DNA from 2 places in the Ureibacillus sp. 179-F W5.1 NHS genome. Region 1 is predicted to be linked to the other one. Evidence: predicted binding sites of a transcription regulator. Region 1 holds the regulator's gene; the other holds the start of a gene.
What was found. Region 1 encodes CtsR, which represses protease genes until heat stress. Its sites were predicted from a motif close to ATGGTCAATAAAGGTCAAACA; they were not measured.

Region 2: ACH0B5_RS10390 (ATP-dependent Clp protease ATP-binding subunit) is a predicted target of CtsR. The motif match lies at 4,786-4,806, and genes of this name have one in related genera.

Annotation. Positions count from the first base shown of each region.
Region 1 is NZ_JBIQFG010000024.1:30,682-41,146, reverse strand. It holds gene adh (aldehyde dehydrogenase) at 1-1,047, shown strand, start outside; gene ACH0B5_RS11600 (DUF779 domain-containing protein) at 1,076-1,429, shown strand; partial or broken gene ACH0B5_RS11595 (IS3 family transposase) at 1,496-2,706, opposite strand; gene ACH0B5_RS11590 (DUF4003 family protein) at 2,891-3,859, shown strand; gene ACH0B5_RS11585 (aldehyde dehydrogenase family protein) at 3,935-5,362, shown strand; gene ACH0B5_RS11580 (acyl-CoA thioesterase) at 5,456-5,959, shown strand; gene ACH0B5_RS11575 (globin-coupled sensor protein) at 5,997-7,307, opposite strand; gene ACH0B5_RS11570 (accessory gene regulator B family protein) at 7,556-7,786, shown strand; gene ACH0B5_RS11565 (magnetosome magnetite crystal formation protein family) at 7,933-8,238, shown strand; gene ACH0B5_RS11560 (CtsR family transcriptional regulator) at 8,534-8,998, shown strand; gene ACH0B5_RS11555 (UvrB/UvrC motif-containing protein) at 9,075-9,626, shown strand; gene mcsB (protein-arginine kinase McsB) at 9,623-10,465, shown strand, end outside.
Region 2 is NZ_JBIQFG010000020.1:22,565-30,250, forward strand. It holds gene ACH0B5_RS10365 (oligopeptide ABC transporter substrate-binding protein) at 1-1,421, shown strand, start outside; gene ACH0B5_RS10370 (DegV family protein) at 1,519-2,373, opposite strand; gene ACH0B5_RS10375 (Cof-type HAD-IIB family hydrolase) at 2,468-3,274, opposite strand; gene ACH0B5_RS10380 (prolyl oligopeptidase family serine peptidase) at 3,486-4,250, shown strand; gene ACH0B5_RS10385 (metal-sulfur cluster assembly factor) at 4,305-4,619, shown strand; gene ACH0B5_RS10390 (ATP-dependent Clp protease ATP-binding subunit) at 4,837-6,969, shown strand; gene ACH0B5_RS10395 (YjzD family protein) at 7,081-7,272, opposite strand; gene ACH0B5_RS10400 (beta-ketoacyl-ACP synthase III) at 7,463-7,686, shown strand, end outside.

The DNA.
Region 1 (10,465 bases):
GGTCAAATTATCCCTTGGAACTTCCCACTTTTAATGGCTTGCTGGAAACTTGCACCAGCGTTAGCAGCAGGAAACTGTGTCGTATTAAAGCCAGCTGAGCAAACTCCTGCATCCATCATGGTATTAATGGAATTAATAGAAGATTTATTACCACCTGGTGTATTAAATATTGTTAATGGCTTTGGTTTAGAGGCTGGAAAACCTTTAGCATCTAACCCACGAATCGGGAAAATTGCCTTTACTGGTGAAACGACAACTGGTCGTTTAATTATGCAATATGCATCCCAAAATATTATTCCCGTTACCCTTGAATTAGGTGGTAAATCACCAAATATTTTCTTTGAAGATGTGATGGAAGCAGATGATGAGTTTTTAGATAAAGCGATTGAAGGATTTGTATTATTTGCGTTAAACCAAGGCGAAGTATGTACTTGTCCTTCCCGCGCATTAATTCAAGAATCCATTTATGAGAAGTTTATGGAACGAGCATTAAAACGTGTAGAAGCAATTAAAACGGGTAACCCGTTAGATCCAAATACAATGATGGGTGCTCAAGCCTCTTCTGAACAAATGGAGAAAATTTTATCGTATATCGATATCGGTAAACAAGAAGGAGCAGAAGTATTAATTGGTGGAGAACGTAATCAACTAGGGGAAGACTTTACGGATGGTTATTACGTAAAACCTACTGTATTTAAAGGAGATAACAGCATGCGTATTTTCCAAGAAGAAATTTTTGGACCAGTAGTAGCTGTTACAACTTTCAAAACGAAGGAAGAGGCGTTGGAAATCGCTAATGACACACTTTACGGTTTAGGAGCAGGAGTTTGGACTCGTGACATTAACACAGCTTACCGTATTGGTCGCTCAATAGAGGCTGGTCGTGTATGGACGAACTGCTACCATGATTATCCTGCTCACGCAGCATTCGGTGGTTATAAAATGTCTGGTGTAGGTCGAGAAAATCACTTAATGATGTTGGAGCACTATCAACAAACGAAAAACTTGCTTGTTAGCTATAGCCCGAATAAGCTTGGCTTCTTCTAAACCATTTAACTTTGAAAGGGGATTTCATGTGGTTGAACGTGTAATCGCTACAGATGCTGCCCTTGAATTAATTGAAAAGTTAAAAGCGAAACATGGACCGATAATGTTCCATCAATCGGGTGGTTGCTGTGATGGTTCTTCCCCAATGTGTTACCCTGAAGGGGATTTAATCATTGGAAATGCCGATGTGTTGCTCGGTGAAATTGGTGGAGTGAAGTTTTACATGCATAAAAATCAATTCGATTATTGGAAGCATACACAACTCATTATTGATGTTGTGGACGGTCGCGGTGGTATGTTTTCATTAGAAGGAGTCGAAGGAAAACGGTTCTTAACTAAATCTAGGGCATTTAATGCTGAGGAATTAGCCCAATTAAAATAAAGGATAGACCTTTTGCTAAATGAACTGCCCCCTGTCAAGTAGACAGTGGAAATAATAAAAATAGAATTAAGTGGCTTGGGTCCTATACTCCATAGGGCTTAAGCCGTTTAATCGTTCTTGGTATCTTTTGTGATTATAAAATTACTTAATTCGTCAAACGCATCAAATTTATATAAATAATACTTCTCGCACTTTAATGTTCCCCAAAATGACTCCATTGGTCCATTATCAATACATCTCCCTACGCGTGATATACTATGTGTCATCTTCGCCTCATCAATTCTTCTCTTAAATCCATGTGATATATATTGATACCCTCGATCACTATGAATTAACGAATGTTCATTATGTAAGGTAGCGATTGCCTGATCTAACGTCGTAAATACCAAATCATTATTGTTTGAATGTCCTAATACGTAACTAATAATTGAACCATCATAATGGTCTAAAATAGCACTTAAATAGGCTTTCTTTGTACAACCGTATTTCAACTCTGTTACATCAGTCACCCATTTTTGATTAGGTTTATTTGAAGTAAATTCACGATTTAATAAATTCTCTGCAACATGTTGGGGAGTCGAACGAATATAACGTTTCCGTTTTCTACGAATAACGGATTGTAATCCAGCTACCTTCATTAAGCGATAGATTCGTTTGTGATTATAATGCTTGTTAAACCTACGGTTCAAATTTAGCTTCATACGGCGGTAACCATAAATCCCTTCAACTTGCTTGTAAAGAGCTTTCATTTCTTTGATGATTTTTTCATTTTCACGTTCTCTAGCAGTAGGTGTTCGATTTAGCCATTATAATAAGCTGAACGTGCAATTCCTGCAATTTTACAGAGGAGCGAAACAGAAAATTTCTCTTTAGTATGTAATTCTTGAATAGTCTATACTTGTCCATTGATTGAATTTGACTTAACGTCGCCTCCTTTCGACTTCCTCTAACTTTTTTAAAATGGGCTGGATGTTCCTTTCCCCGTATCTTTCATTGCTCTATGACCATTATACTTTTTAATCCATTGTCTCAAAACAGATTTACTAGATATCTCATACTTTCTTGTCACTTCTCTCAATGAATAATGATAGATAATCCTGAATAGCTGCTTCCTTTAACACTTTCGAATATGGTTTCCAGCTTTTAGCATTTTCTAGACCTTCTGCTCCTAAAGCTTCGTATTTATCTCTCCAAATCCTTATCGTCTCCTGATTAACATTAAACATAGATGCGATTTCATTTACTGAATAAATTCCATTTTCAAGTTGAGTTAATATAGCTAATTTTTATTCTCTGGAATGTTTAATTCTAGCCATAAAAAAGACTCTCCCTAGGTAAACAGATTTTATTTGTTATCTGTCTACCCGAAGGGGAGCATATCAAAGAATTTAGCAAGAGGTCTTTTCATTTTTGAAACGAATTTTCATCTCATCTCGTATAAAAGGTAAGGAGTGATTAAAAATGAGTGACGAACAATTTATAAAAGCATTTATAGATAACTATCATCGGGTTTTTAATTATACAGGGGGTCAGGACCCACAACTGACGATGTTTCTTGCAAGTACATATACATTTTCAAAAAAAGAATTTAGTGGGGTAATCTTACAAAAAATAATTGACGAAATCGAGGAAAAAACAAAATCCTCCTCGGTACGCCTTGATTTGAAAATGAAGTATAAATTGGCCATTCAATTTTCACAACAAAACAATATGGATGAAACAATTCAATCATTCATAAAGAAAGATCAATTGTTAAAAGAAGTTAAATTTAAAAATACCCCCCACCGCGCTTTAGCTGCTCTTTTTTTACAGGAAGATGATAGGGAACATGCCATTAGGGCAAAACAATTGTTTGATGAATTAAATCGTCAACAACGGATTTTAACGTCTAATGAAGATGTTCCATTTGTAGTGTATTTATCTTCAGATATGAACGAACAACCGAAAACGCAAGCAGACACCATTGTAAAATACTATAACGAATTAAGAGAAAATCATTTTACGATGGGGAATTCTCTTCAAGGGTTAGCCCAAATTTTGACTGTCTATAGTTCCGACTATAATGAAGTCTTATTGCAATATGTCGTACAATTACGGGAAGAATTATTAAAACGGGATATTAAAGTGAAAAGGATTCATTATCCATATTTAGGTGTATTAGCTCTAGCTGCTACAAATGAGTCGAAAGTAGATGCGATTGTCTCATTACATCATCAATTTATAGAGATAAAAGAGTTGAAAAGTAATAAATCATACGCCCTTATTATCGCTATAAAAAAGGTGATTCAAGATGTCCTTGAAATACAAGAATTAATTGAAATGACGCCTTTATCGGATCTTACTGGACTGTTAGATATCGCAGACATTCTTGTAGATTTGGTTGGATTTTTGCCGCCTGGCTTATCAGATGTAGTGGATTTTTTAAATTAACTACAAACTTTAGAAGAAGTGGATATTACCGAACAGTGTTACAATGGGGTTATAACGATGAGGAGAGTGGTATCTATGGAAAAAACAAAATTATGGATAAATGGTGTTTGGACAGATGCTAACGATGTTTACGCGTTAACAGCTCCTTATTCAGGGGAAACTATTGCAGAAGTGGCGAAAGCTTCTGTAGAGGATGTAGAACGAGCAATTGAAGGTGCTCATAAAGCCTTTCAATCTTTTAAAAAGACGACTGCTTATGAGAGGGCAGAAATTTTATATAAAGTGGTAGACATTATGCGCGGTCGTAAAGAGGAACTTGCAAAAATTCTAGCTTCTGAAGCTGGAAAGCCTTTAACGACGGCATTAATTGAAATTGATCGTACGATTTCAACGTATCAATTTTCAGCAGAAGCAGCAAAACAATCAATGGGTGAAACGGTTCCCCTTGATGCTGCACCAGGAACAAAGGATCGAATCGGCTATACGAAACGGGTTCCAATTGGTGTCGTTTCGGCGATTACACCCTTTAATTTCCCTTTCAACTTAGTTTCTCACAAATTAGGACCTGCCTTTGCCGTAGGGAATACAGTAGTGTTGAAGCCAGCTACTCAAACACCTTTAAGTGCATTAGTTATGGCAGAGATCTTTAAAGAAGCTGGTTTACCAGATGGGGCATTACAAATTGTTACAGGGTCAGGGGGAGAGTTAAGTGATACATTAGTAACACATCCCCTTGTGAAAAAAGTGACGTTTACTGGTAGTAGTGCTGTTGGACTTAAAATAAAAGAAAAAGTCGGATTGCGTAAGGTGACATTAGAACTAGGTTCAAATTCAGCACTTATTGTTGAACCTAGTACGCCAATTGAAAAGGTAGTTTCTCGATGTGTCGGTGGGGCCTTTGGATTTTCAGGGCAAGTTTGTATTTCGTTACAACGAGTATATGTACACGAATCGATATATGAACAATTTACGACTGCTTTTGTTGAAGAAACGAAGAAGTTGAAATTAGGAGATCCTCTAGATCCATCAACAGATGTGAGTGCAATGATTAATCCTAACGAAGTAGAACGTATCAAACAATGGATTGAAGAGGCGAAAGCTGCAGGAGCTGTTGTTGCGACAGGCGGAGAATTTACACAGCGAACATTAACGCCGACAGTTATGACGAATGTTCAACCGGATATGAAAATTGTTTGTCAAGAAACCTTTGCACCAATCGTTTCCATTGTACCTTATCAAACATTAGATGAGGCGATTGCATTAGTGAATGAATCCGATTTTGGTTTAAATGCTGGAATCTATACGAATGTTTTAACGGATGCGATGAAAGCTGCTGATGAAATAGAAGCTGGTACAGTTGTAATCAATGATATTCCAACTTTCCGAGTTGATAATATGCCTTATGGTGGTGTAAAAAGTAGTGGCTACGGTAGAGAAGGGGTTAAATTTGCGATTGATGAAATGACCGAATTGAAATTCATCACAATTAAAACAACCATTTAAATAATAGTTCTCGACTTTCGTTTTTTTAGGGTAAAATGAAATTAGGTTATCAAATATTAACATCAAGAGAGTAGTAACTATGGAGGGTTTATCATGAGCAATGCAGTGCCGATGAGTCATTCTCGTTCTTTTCAAACACACTTAGTTTTACCACCTGATACGAATCATCATCAATCTATTTTTGGTGGAAGAGTATTAGCTTATATCGATGAAATAGCAGCCATTACCTCTATGAAACATGCACGATCTGAAGTGGTGACAGCATCCTTTGATTCCGTTGATTTTATCTCTCCGGCTTATGCAGGTGATATTCTAGAACTAGAAGCAATGGTAACTTCCACAGGACGATCTTCAATGGAAGTTTACGTTCGAGTAATGTCACGAAATATTAAAACAGGGGTAGAAAAATTAACGACTGAATCCTTTGTGACCATGGTCGCCGTTAATAAGGAAGGGAAACCTATCCCGGTACCTAGTGTTTACCCAGAAACGGAAAGGGAGAAGCAACTGTTTGAAACAGGACATACTCGCAGGCAATTACGTCAAGCAAAAAAGGAAAGTACACAAAAGCGTCGACTGCTTTTAGAAAATGAATAAAAAAACAGGACCTTCTTATAGAGAAGGTCCTTTCTATTTAATCTGTTAATTCGTGAACAACATTTAGCAATGAATCGGAAGAAGCGGATACTTGGTCTACACTTTCGGTTAATTCGTGGATTAGTCTTGAAATCTCAGTAATGTCTTTAGTTGTGTTTGTATATTGTTCTTTAATCCCTGATACAGCTTTGGCTATAGAATTAAAGGATTCCTCAAGACTACGTTGTGTTTGTACACTCTTTTGCACTTGTTCATCCACATTGCCTACTGATGAAGTCATATTTTCGATATTTTCTTCTGTTTCGCGAATTAAGTGAGAAACATTTTGAACTGCGCTCTTCGTCTCTTCGGCTAGTTTACGAACCTCTTCAGCAACAACTGCAAAGCCTTTTCCATGCTCACCAGCCCGTGCAGCTTCAATGGAAGCATTTAATGCTAATAAGTTTGTTTGATCGGCGATACCTGTTACTAAACCAACGATTTCTGTTATTTTCTGAGAAGAAGCTCGTAAGTTGATCATCGATTTTTCTAACATATTGACTCGTTCTAAAATAACATTCATTAACTCTGTTTGTGTTTCAATATGTGCTTTTCCATAATTTGATTTTTCTTCTGTATCCGCTACAAAATCTAGTCCTTGTTTTGTTGCTGTAGCAATACTTCCAGATTCCGAAGAAATGGCATGTAATGAAGCAGTCGTTTCTTGGCTGATAGCATGTAATTCTTCAGCAGTATTTTGTACTGTGTTCAATAAGGAATGTTTCATATCTTCCACAATCTGACGAATTCGTTGTTGTTCCGCATCGTAAGCTTGAATAACTAATTGTTGTTCCAAATTAATGATTTTCGAAAAGGCATTAATCGCTTTTGTCGTATCTTCTTTTGAAATATCTAATCCATTAACAAAATGGATAAATGTAGTCATTAATGATTGGAAGGAGCTTATATACCATTGGGATTCTAATCCAATACGTACATGAGTAGCGGCAATTTTTTTTCGTTCTTCTATATAGTTGCTATTAATACGACTTTCAAAAATATCGGTAATATGTTTTGTAAGGGTTACTTTTAATCGTTCAATTTTCGAATGTTTATTAATAATCCCCATTAAATGATCGCTTTGCATAATTGCTGCATAAAATTGATTCACCATTTCTGGAATAAATTGTTCAGTGAAAGGTTTTAATTGTCTTAAAATCGCTAATTCTTCTTTTGTTAATTTAATTAATTGAATTTGTTTAGTTAAGTCTGGGTACTTTGCAACATCTAGCTCGACTTCGTTTATGTATTTTTCAACTTCGAAATAGTTTGCTAACACTTTTTGTGAATTACTTCTGAAAATAGCCATCCTTTTATCCATTCCATTCCATTATGTATTTACCTATATTATCGTTCTATTTTCATAGATTGTAACAATAATATATTGAAAATATTATGAAATTTTACATAGATTGTTAGTTGGATTAAATTATGAAATAGTAACCTAACTATAGGGCTAATTTGTATTTTGTTTTTATCCCATGTAAAATACGAGTAGTTTATGATGTAACTAACGTGGAAAAGTGAAGTAAATATTTATAGAAAAGGAAGTTAAAGATGGAAAAGCACCGCTTTAAATTTGTTATCCCAACAATGGTCATTGTTGCTATAGGCTCTATTTTCATGTTAAGAAACTATTTTCAGGAAGTTTCAACCCGTGATAGTGTATTACTTGTAGTAATAGCAACTATCTTTTCTGGAATGATTGCTTATTTATTATTCCCGTATAATAATGAAGAAAAACCAGATCCAAAGCCAGAAAGTAGTAAGAAAAAAGTATCCAAATAATGAATTATGTTGATAGACCGCTAGTTTTACTGGCGGTTTTTTATTTTTAAATAAGGTTTATTCGTTTGAAAAAAAGTGAAACTATTTAGTACGAACTTCGTAAATATACTATAACTATAAAAACGAAACGAAAGGTTGATTTATAAATGGATAATAAATGGGCAAAGGTAATCATACATGCAAGTGCCTTTTTGATGCCTGTACTTATTCCAGTCCTATTCTGGCTACTAAGTTCAGAACATGAAATTAAAAGAATTTCGATCCAAGCTTTACTATTCCAAGGTGTTATGTGGATTTTAAATACTATTTCAATAATCTTTAGCTTTTTAATTATTGGAATTCCGTTTTTAATTGTCTTCGGAATTATGACGGTTGTTGTTCCGATTATTGGCATTGTGAAAGCGTTAATGGGTGAAAATTGGAATTACCCGATTGTTGGTCGTTGGGTATAAAAATAGGTTTAGTTTAAGTGAATAAAAGGAATACTAAGAAATAAATCCAAAATTAACCAGAATGGTATGTGGAGACTATTTCTTAATCCTTCGCTCAAAAAGCTAAAATGAGGGTGGTCTCAACTATTAATGAGACCGCCTTTTTTATGGATATAAATAGGATAGCTATAAAATAATTTAAACGCTATTCGAACGAAAAAATAGTATAGGCATTTGATTTGCATTTTGATTTTGATGTTAATATAATATAGTCAAATATAGTCAAAGTCAGAAATGGATGGGGTGAGGTATAAAAATGAGAAATATATCTGACATCATTGAAGGGTATTTGAAACAAGTTATCGAATTAGGTGGTCAAGGACATATTGAAATCAAACGAAGTGAATTGGCGGATAAATTTCAATGTGTACCATCGCAAATCAATTATGTTATTAATACGAGATTTACCGCCGAAAGAGGCTACTTAGTTGAAAGTAAACGTGGTGGTGGGGGATATATTCGAATTTTACGAGTAAGAGCTCATTCTAAGATTGATTTGATTGAAGATATGATAGACCAAATTGATAACGGTGCTACCCAATCGATGGCAGAGGATATTATCTATCGTTTGATCGATGAAGAAGTCATTTCTAAACGGGAAGCAAAATTAATGCTTGCTGCAATTGATCGGTCGACTCTTCGAATACAATTGCCGACGAGGGACCAATTGAGGTCATTGATTTTAAAGTCTATGTTAACAACATTAAAATACGATAAATAGGAACAATAGGTAATATAAAGGAAGTTCATTACTTATTTATTACTTTCCATACTTATTTGATAAAAGAGGTGAGGTCATGAATTGTGAACACTGTAAGGAACGTCAGGCTACAGTAACGGTTACACAAGTAATTAATGGCCAAAAAAGCGAAAAACACTATTGTGAGGTATGTGCACAAAATTTTCATCCTTTCAATTTAGATTTTCATAAAGAAGAACAAATTCCAATTCATCAACTTGTTTCCAATTTATTTGGTTTACCAGTGTGGAATAACGGGGTAGAAAAGGTCCAATCGACAAGTCAGAAAGCAACTGAATGCCCAAAATGCGGTTTTACTTTTCGTAAGTTCTTGAATGAAGGGAAGCTTGGTTGTCCACAATGTTATGAAACTTTCAGTACACAGCTTCCACAAGTATTAAATAAAATTCAAGCTGGAACAAAGCATAGCGGTAAAGCTCCGGGCAAACCAAGTCATCATAACGAGTGGATCAAAAAACAAATTGAAACAGCTCGAGAACAACTACAATTAGCGATTGCAGATGAACGTTTTGAAGATGCTGCCAAGCTGCGGGATGAAATAAGAGATATGGAACGCAAGCTTGATCGTGGAGGTGTTGATACACCATGAATTTAGAACATTTTTTGAAAAGTGAGGCGCCAGGCTGGATGGATGTTAAAGGTCTTGATGCAGATATTGTATTAAGTACACGCATTCGATTAGCAAGAAACTTAGATGGATATCGTTTCCCTTTAAGTTTTACGGATGGGGAAGCACAACAAATTGATGACGTTGTCACACAAGCTTTAATGGCGATTAATGACGAGCATAAGTTTTCCCATTTTACAATTAAAGAAATGCCTTCATTGCAACGTCAAGTGTTAGTTGAAAAACATTTAATTAGCCCTCTATTAGCTAAAAAAGAAAAGTCAGCTTCCGTTCTTATTTCAAATGACGAAACGATCAGCATTATGGTAAACGAGGAAGATCATTTACGAATCCAATGTTTAGCTCCTGGATTACAGCTTTTAGAAACATATGCAGAGGCTTCGAAATTGGATCATCAATTGGAGAAACATTTACCATATGCGTATAATGATACATTTGGTTATTTAACAAGTTGCCCAACGAATGTTGGAACAGGACTTCGTGCATCCGTTATGATGCATCTACCTGCCCTAACGATGTCTAAGCAAATTAAGGTTGTTACACAAATGCTAGCCCGCTTAGGAATGGTTGTAAGAGGGATATATGGAGAAGGTAGTGAAAACCTAGGAAACATTTATCAAATCTCCAACCAAGTAACTCTTGGAAAGTCGGAAGAGGAAATTTTAGAAGACTTACAAAATGTAGTTGTCCAAATTATTAAAAATGAACGAGGCGCACGAGAGGCATTATTCAAAAATTCTCGAATAGTATTAGAAGACCGCTTTAATCGCTCATTAGGTATTTTAAAATATGCGTGTATT
Region 2 (7,686 bases), on a different contig from region 1:
AAGGTGTGAAATGGTCTGATGGTGAACCATTTACAATTGATGATGTCATTTTACCGTATCTAATTATCGGACACCCAGATTATACTGGAGTTCGTTATGATACTCAATTCCAAAACATTATTGGTGCGGAAGAGTATAATGCTGGAAAAGCTGATACGATTTCAGGTCTTAAGAAAATCGATGATCATACTTTAGAAATTAGCTTTAAACAATTATCTCCAGCTATTTATTATTCAGGTGATGGTTTATGGTCATATGCAGCACCAAGTCATCAAATTAAAGATATTCCAGTTGCAGAATTAGTAGAATCGGATGCGGTTCGTAAAAATCCTGTAACGTTAGGTGCATTCAAAATTGACAAAATCGTACCAGGTGAATCGGTACAATACTCTCGAAACGAACATTACTGGAAAGGTGCACCAAAACTAGATGGTGTTGTAGTTGAAGTAGTTCCAAGTAGTTCTATTTCAGTTGCTATCGGTTCTGGAGAATATGATCTTGTTCAAAGCTTTAACGCAACAAAAATGCCAGAAATTGAAAACTTCGATAACATTTCAATCTTAGGTCGTCAAGAACTTTACTATTCTTATTTAGGATTTAAAGTTGGTAAATACGACTTTGAAAACAATACAGTTGTAACAGATTTAGAAGGTTCTAAAATGGGTGATGTGAAATTACGTCAAGCGATGGGGTATGCTTTAGATATCGAACAAGTATCAGAAGTGTTCTACAATAACCTTCGTGAACGTGCAAATTCTTTAATTCCACCAGTATTTAAAGCATTCTATGATGACTCTTTAGAAGGATACACTTATGATCCAGAAAAAGCGAAAGCATTATTAGATGAAGCTGGTTACAAAGACGTTGATGGTGATGGCTTCCGTGAAGATAAAAACGGTGAAAAATTAGAAATTAAATTAGCTGCTATGTCAGGGGATGCTACACAAGAAGAAATTATCGCATTCTACCTTCAAAATTGGAAAGATGTTGGCTTAAATGTTCAATTATCGACTGGTCGTCTAATTGAGTTCAACTCATTCTACGATAAAGTTGAAGCAGATGATCCGGAAATTGATATGTTCATGGGTGCTTGGGGAACAGGTACTAACCCATCTCCAGCAGGACTATACGGTAAAGCAGACCAATTTAACTACAGTCGTTATACTTCTGAAGAGTTAGAATCAGCGGTTAAAAATATTGATTCACCAAAAGCGTTCGATACGAATTACCGTGCACAGGAATTTAAAAAATTCCAACAACATATCGAGGAAGTAGCAACAACTATTCCAATGCAATTCCGATATGAAATTGTTCCAGTTAATAAGCGAGTGAAAAACTTCAGTATCGAATATGGAAATGATTACTCAGATCATTTACATGAAATCGAATTAACTGCTGAAGAACCAGTTGCTTCTAACTAATGATAAATGAAAGGATGAATCGAAGAGTTCCACTCTTTGATTCATCCTTTTAATTTGGAAAATAGAAAAAAGTTGTCCCATAGGAACAACTTTTCCGTTATGAATAGTCTTTATCTGTAAAGAAAATAGCAATTGTGCCAGGTCCAGAATGGGCGCCAATAACAGCTCCAACCATTGTCATCTCAAATGCTTTTGGTTTTAACTTTTCTTCGATTAATGCTTGTATTTCTTGAGCAAACTCTAAATCATCGCCATGGCTTATTCCGACGATTTTATTCGAGAAGTCGCCACCTCGTTCAACCATTAAATCGATCATACGATTAATCGCCTTTTTACGACCCCGAATTTTCTCAAGGGGAATCAATTTCCCATCTTCTACATGTAAAATCGGTTTTATACTTAATAGGCCACCGATAAAGGCGCTGGATTTGGAAAGTCTTCCTCCAGCTGCTAAATAATCTAAATTTTCCACTGTGAAAAGGTGGGTCATATGTTCAGCTAAATGGGCAATCCGAGACGTCATTTCATCTAAAGATAAACCTTCCTTACGCAACTTAACAGCTTCTTTTACAAGTAAGCCACAGCCTAGAGAAGCACATTTCGAATCGATAATTTTCAATTTGAAATTTGGATAATTTTCGCGTACCTGTGCAGCAATCATGACCGCGGTGCTATATGTACCCGATAAGTTGGATGAAAAGGCAATATAAAGCCCTTCTTCATCATTTTTCGCGAGTTTTTCAAATTCATTTAAAAATACTTCAGGTGACACTTGAGACGTTTTTGGCGTAACTCCCTGTCTCATCGCATCATATACCGTTTTAGGATCAATATCTATGATGTCATTGTACTCTGTATGATTTAAATCAACTCGTAATGCAAATAATTCGACGTCTTCCTCTGTGAAAAATTGCTTTGGTAAATCACAGCCACTATCTGCAAAAATTTTCATAAATCTACCTCCTTGAATGATGAATGGTATTTTTCAGTCATTCTCATGTTGAGGATAAAGAGGAAATAAAAAGGATTTCCACCGATATCTATACTTACAATTTTAGTCTTTCTATTAGGACTTTGGCAATCCCATCTTCATTATTACTTAATGTAATTTCATTGGCGATATTTTTTAAATCATCTATTCCGTTGGACATTGCAACACCGATTCCTGCATAGTCGATCATTTCTAGATCGTTATCTTCGTCACCGAAGGCAATGATTCTTTCGCGGGGAATATTCAAATCCTTTGCGACGAGGGATATGCCTACCGCTTTATTTAAACCTTTTCGGACGATTTCAACTATATGGAAAGGTGCCCCCCATCGGCGATGTTCAATAAGTTCTGCATGGACGCTTTCTAAATGATCTCGAATACCTGGTACATTTACTTCTTCTGCGTGGATTAGTAAACTCGTTGGGTCTTCATTTAAGTTTCCTCTTAAATTTCCAATTGTGACGCGAGGATCGCCCATTTTGAAAATATCCATCATCGTTTTGTCCTCTACATGAATAAACACGTCGTCCATTACTTCCGCTATTAAATTTTCATATTGATACTTATCAACGGAGTCAACGACATCATATACGACATTCAGATCGATAGGTGAGTGAACAGTTTTCCATGCATTATTTTTCGGATGATGGATGAGAGCACCATTAAAGTTTACAATCGGTGTATTTAACATTAACTCATTATAATACAATTGGCTTGCTCTAAATGGACGTCCAGTCGCAATCATCACTTGATGACCTGCTTCTTTTGCTTTCATTAAAGTTGCTTTTGTTTTTTCAGAAATTTGTTGTTTGTCGGTTAATAACGTTCCGTCTAAATCTAATACGATTAAATGTTGTTTCATAAGGAATTCTCCTTTCTCTATCTTACTGATTTTATCCCTTATGGATATATTTAGTCAAAATTTTGTATTTTATATTCCTTTCATTCAGAAAAAAATTTCCAACAGTGATATGATGTTCTTAGAGTAGTTTTTTCTACTACAAATAAAACTATAAGAGAAAACGACTCAAGAAATGATGTATTGTTCAATATATTAAAGGAGTGACAAGAAGATGCTTGTTCAAGAGGATATGTGGAATGGGATTCCTTTATTACACGTTTATAATAATTCGATGACGCCACAATCACCGGTCGTAATCTTTTTACACGGTTTTGGAAGCGCAAAAGAACATAACTTACACTATGCTTATCAATTCGTAAAAAAGGGTATTCGTGTCATCTTACCGGATGCTCATTTACATGGTGATCGTTCTGAAAATCTTTCTGAAATGAAAATGAATGTTCACTTTTGGGAGATTGTATTAAAGTCCATTAAAGAAGTGGACATATTATATAATGAGCTACAAAAAAGAGGACTTTTAACTTCCGGAAAAGTAGGAATCGCTGGAACATCTATGGGAGGAATTGTCACTTGCGGTTGCCTAAATGCTTATGACTGGGTTTATGCGGCTGGTATATGTATGGGAGCTCCTGGATATGTTGAACTTTCTAACTATCAATTAGACCAATTTGAATCATTAGGTGTTAAGTTACCAATGGATGATCATCAGAAGGAACAGTTACAAGCGCTTTTAGCAGAAAATGATATAACAAAGGATCCTACTCGTTTCAATCAAAGACCAGTTATTTTCTGGCATGGTCATAAAGATGAGACTGTACCATTTAAAAATACATATCATTTTTATACTCAATTGCGTTCATACTATGAACAAACACCTGAACGATTAAAATTTGTAGAGTCACCTAATTATGGACATAAAGTTCCTCGATCTGGTGTACTTGCTGTAACGGAGTTTCTTTCACATCATTTGGCATAACGAATTTGGTTTGCTATGATATAAGTCAATAGGAAATGAAAGGAGAAACGAAAAATGGCAATTAGTGAAGAAATGAAAGAAAGTATTTTAGGTGCTTTAGAAAATGTCATTGATCCTGAGTTAGGTATTGATATCGTTAACTTAGGTTTAGTATATGAAGTTGATTTAAATGAAGAAGGGGTAGCCAAAATTACGATGACCCTAACATCTATGGGATGCCCATTAGGTCCAGTTATTGTAGACCAAATTAAAACAGCATTAAGTGATTTACCTGAAGTAAAAGACGTAGATGTCAACATCGTTTGGCAACCAGCATGGTCAAAAGATAATATGTCACGTTATGCAAAAATGGCTTTAGGTATTCGATAAAATCGCTCGTTAAGTTCTGAGTGAAAAAGAAAAGTGTAGTATAAGTCACGTTGACTTACACTGCACTTTTTAATTTTTTATTGAAACTTGAATGGGAATAAACGTTATGTCTAAAACTTTTTAGTGTCAATTTTTGCATTGCTCCCTTAAACAACATATAATTGAAATAGTCAAAAAAGGTCAAATTAATTTCATCTTTTGAAAGGGTGTTAATTGAATGCAATTTCAACAACAAGACAATCGCAGTCCATTAGAACAATTTGGTCGCAATTTAATTGAAGAAGTAAAAAGTGGGAAAATGGATCCCGTTATTGGTCGAGATGAAGAGATTAGAAATGTCATTCGTATCCTATCAAGAAAAACGAAAAATAACCCTGTCTTAATTGGTGAGCCGGGTGTAGGTAAAACGGCGATAATAGAAGGATTAGCTCAAAGAATTGTTAGAAAAGATGTGCCAGAAGGTTTAAAGGATTGTATTTTATACGAGCTTGATATGAGTTCATTAATTGCGGGGGCAAGTTACCGTGGACAATTTGAGGAACGATTAAAAGGCGTTTTAACGGAAGTGAAAAATTCAGACGGAAAAATTATTATATTTATCGACGAAATTCATACGATTGTTGGAGCCGGCAAAACAGATGGTGCAATGGATGCTGGTAATATGTTAAAGCCGATGTTAGCCCGTGGAGAACTCCATTGTATCGGTGCAACGACATTAGATGAATACCGAATGTATATAGAAAAGGATCCGGCATTAGAACGTAGATTCCAACAAGTAATGGTTCGGGAACCTTCCATTGAAGATACGGTTTCCATTTTACGTGGACTAAAAGAACGTTTCGAATTACATCATGGGGTACGGATTCATGATAGAGCGATAATCGCGGCAGCCCAATTATCAAATCGCTATATTACGGATCGTTTTTTACCGGATAAAGCAATTGATTTAATTGATGAAGCATGTGCTATGATTCGTACGGAAATTGATTCGATGCCTCAAGAACTAGATTCGGTAACAAGACGTGTCATGCAATTGGAAATTGAGGAGCAAGCATTGACGAAAGAAAACGATGAAGGAAGTAAAAAACGTCTCGAATCATTAAATAGCGAATTGGCCACATTAAAAGAAAAATCTGAAAAGATGCGGAAACAATGGGAAGAAGAAAAGGAAAGTTTACAAAAAATCCAACAGAAACGGGAACAATTAGATCAATATCGTCGCGATTTAGAAGAGGCGGAAAGTAAATATGATTTAAATAAAGCAGCAGAACTACGCCATGGTAAAATTCCAGCTTTGGAAAAAGAATTAGCGAGTCTCGAAGAACAATTGAAAGTTGGTTCTGAAAATAGAATTTTACGTGAAGAAGTAACGGCAGAAGAAATTGCATCCATCATTTCTAGATGGACAGGAATTCCTGTAACAAAGTTAGTGGAGGGGGAACGGGATAAGTTATTACGCTTAAAGGATACGTTACATGAACGAGTAGTTGGACAAGATACGGCTGTTAATCTAGTTACAGAAGCCGTTTGGCGTGCCCGTTCAGGAATTAAAGATCCGAACAGACCAATTGGTTCCTTTATTTTCTTAGGCCCTACCGGAGTAGGGAAAACGGAACTTGCGAAAGCGTTAGCAGCTCAACTATTTGATTCAGAAGAGCATTTTATTCGAATCGATATGAGTGAGTATATGGAAAAACATAGTGTTTCACGACTGGTTGGAGCACCTCCTGGATATGTTGGATATGAAGAAGGTGGCCAATTAACAGAAGCGGTCCGTAGAAACCCATATTCAGTAGTTCTATTGGATGAAATTGAAAAAGCCCATTCAGATGTGGCAAATATATTATTACAAATATTAGACGATGGTAGAATTACAGATAGTCAAGGTCGACTAGTCAACTTTACAAATACAGTAGTCATTATGACATCTAATATAGGTTCCCATTATTTACTGGAATCAAAACTAGAACAACAAGAAGCAGTAGAAGATTTAGTAATGAATGAACTTCGGTTACACTTTAAACCAGAATTATTAAACCGAATAGATGATATTATTCTTTTCCATGCACTATCTTCAAAACATTTTAGTGATATTACTTGGAAATATATTGAACAATTATGTAAACGAATAGCAGAACAAGAAATCAATCTAGTAGTGGATGAACGCGTAGTGGATTGGATTGTTGAGCAAGGAAGCGATCCCCAATTTGGGGCAAGACCACTAAAACGTTTTATCCAGCGTCATGTTGAAACAGCTGTGGCTAGAGAATTATTAAAAGGGGAAGTACTACCAGGCGATACATTACATGTAACGATGGAAAATGACCAACTAACTGTGTGGAAAGAATAGAAAAGTTCAACTGACATAAAAAAGCGGGTAACTCTTCATTGGAGTTACCCGTTCTCTATTAAATTCTCTATAAAATAAGAAAAGCACTTCTATATGGAAGTGCTTGTTTTATTAGTGATGATCCGCTTCAGGAGTCGGCTCGTTCGGAATGATTGCACTAATAATAAAGATTAAAACAGTAAAAATAACTGCAAGGATTGCACTAGTTGTTAAGCTGAATTCTACGGCTAAAATGGAACTTACAACATAGTTTAACATCGTAACTAAAAGGAAAGACCATACTAAAGTCATTAAATATCGCATTCATTTCACCTCTAAAAACTTTTTAAGTTAGTATACCTATATTCATCTTATTTATCATAACATAGGTCTGTAAAAAAGAACAATAAAGTTTTAGAACAATTCGTGAATTAAAAGGTTGAGGAAAAAATCTTTATGAGCTATAATTAAGACCAAGTACTAATTGTTAGTCGTAAAAACAGGGGGTTAAAAAATGAATGCTGGGATAATTGGAGTAGGCAAATATGTTCCCGAAAAAGTAGTGACAAATTTTGATTTAGAGAAAATTTTAGATACAAATGATGAATGGATTCGTACTCGAACTGGAATTCAAGAAAGAAGAATTGCGAGTGAAAACGAAGATACATCAGATTTAGCCTATGCAGCAGCTGCATCTGCTATAAAAAATGCTGAAATTTCAGCGGATCAAATCGGTTT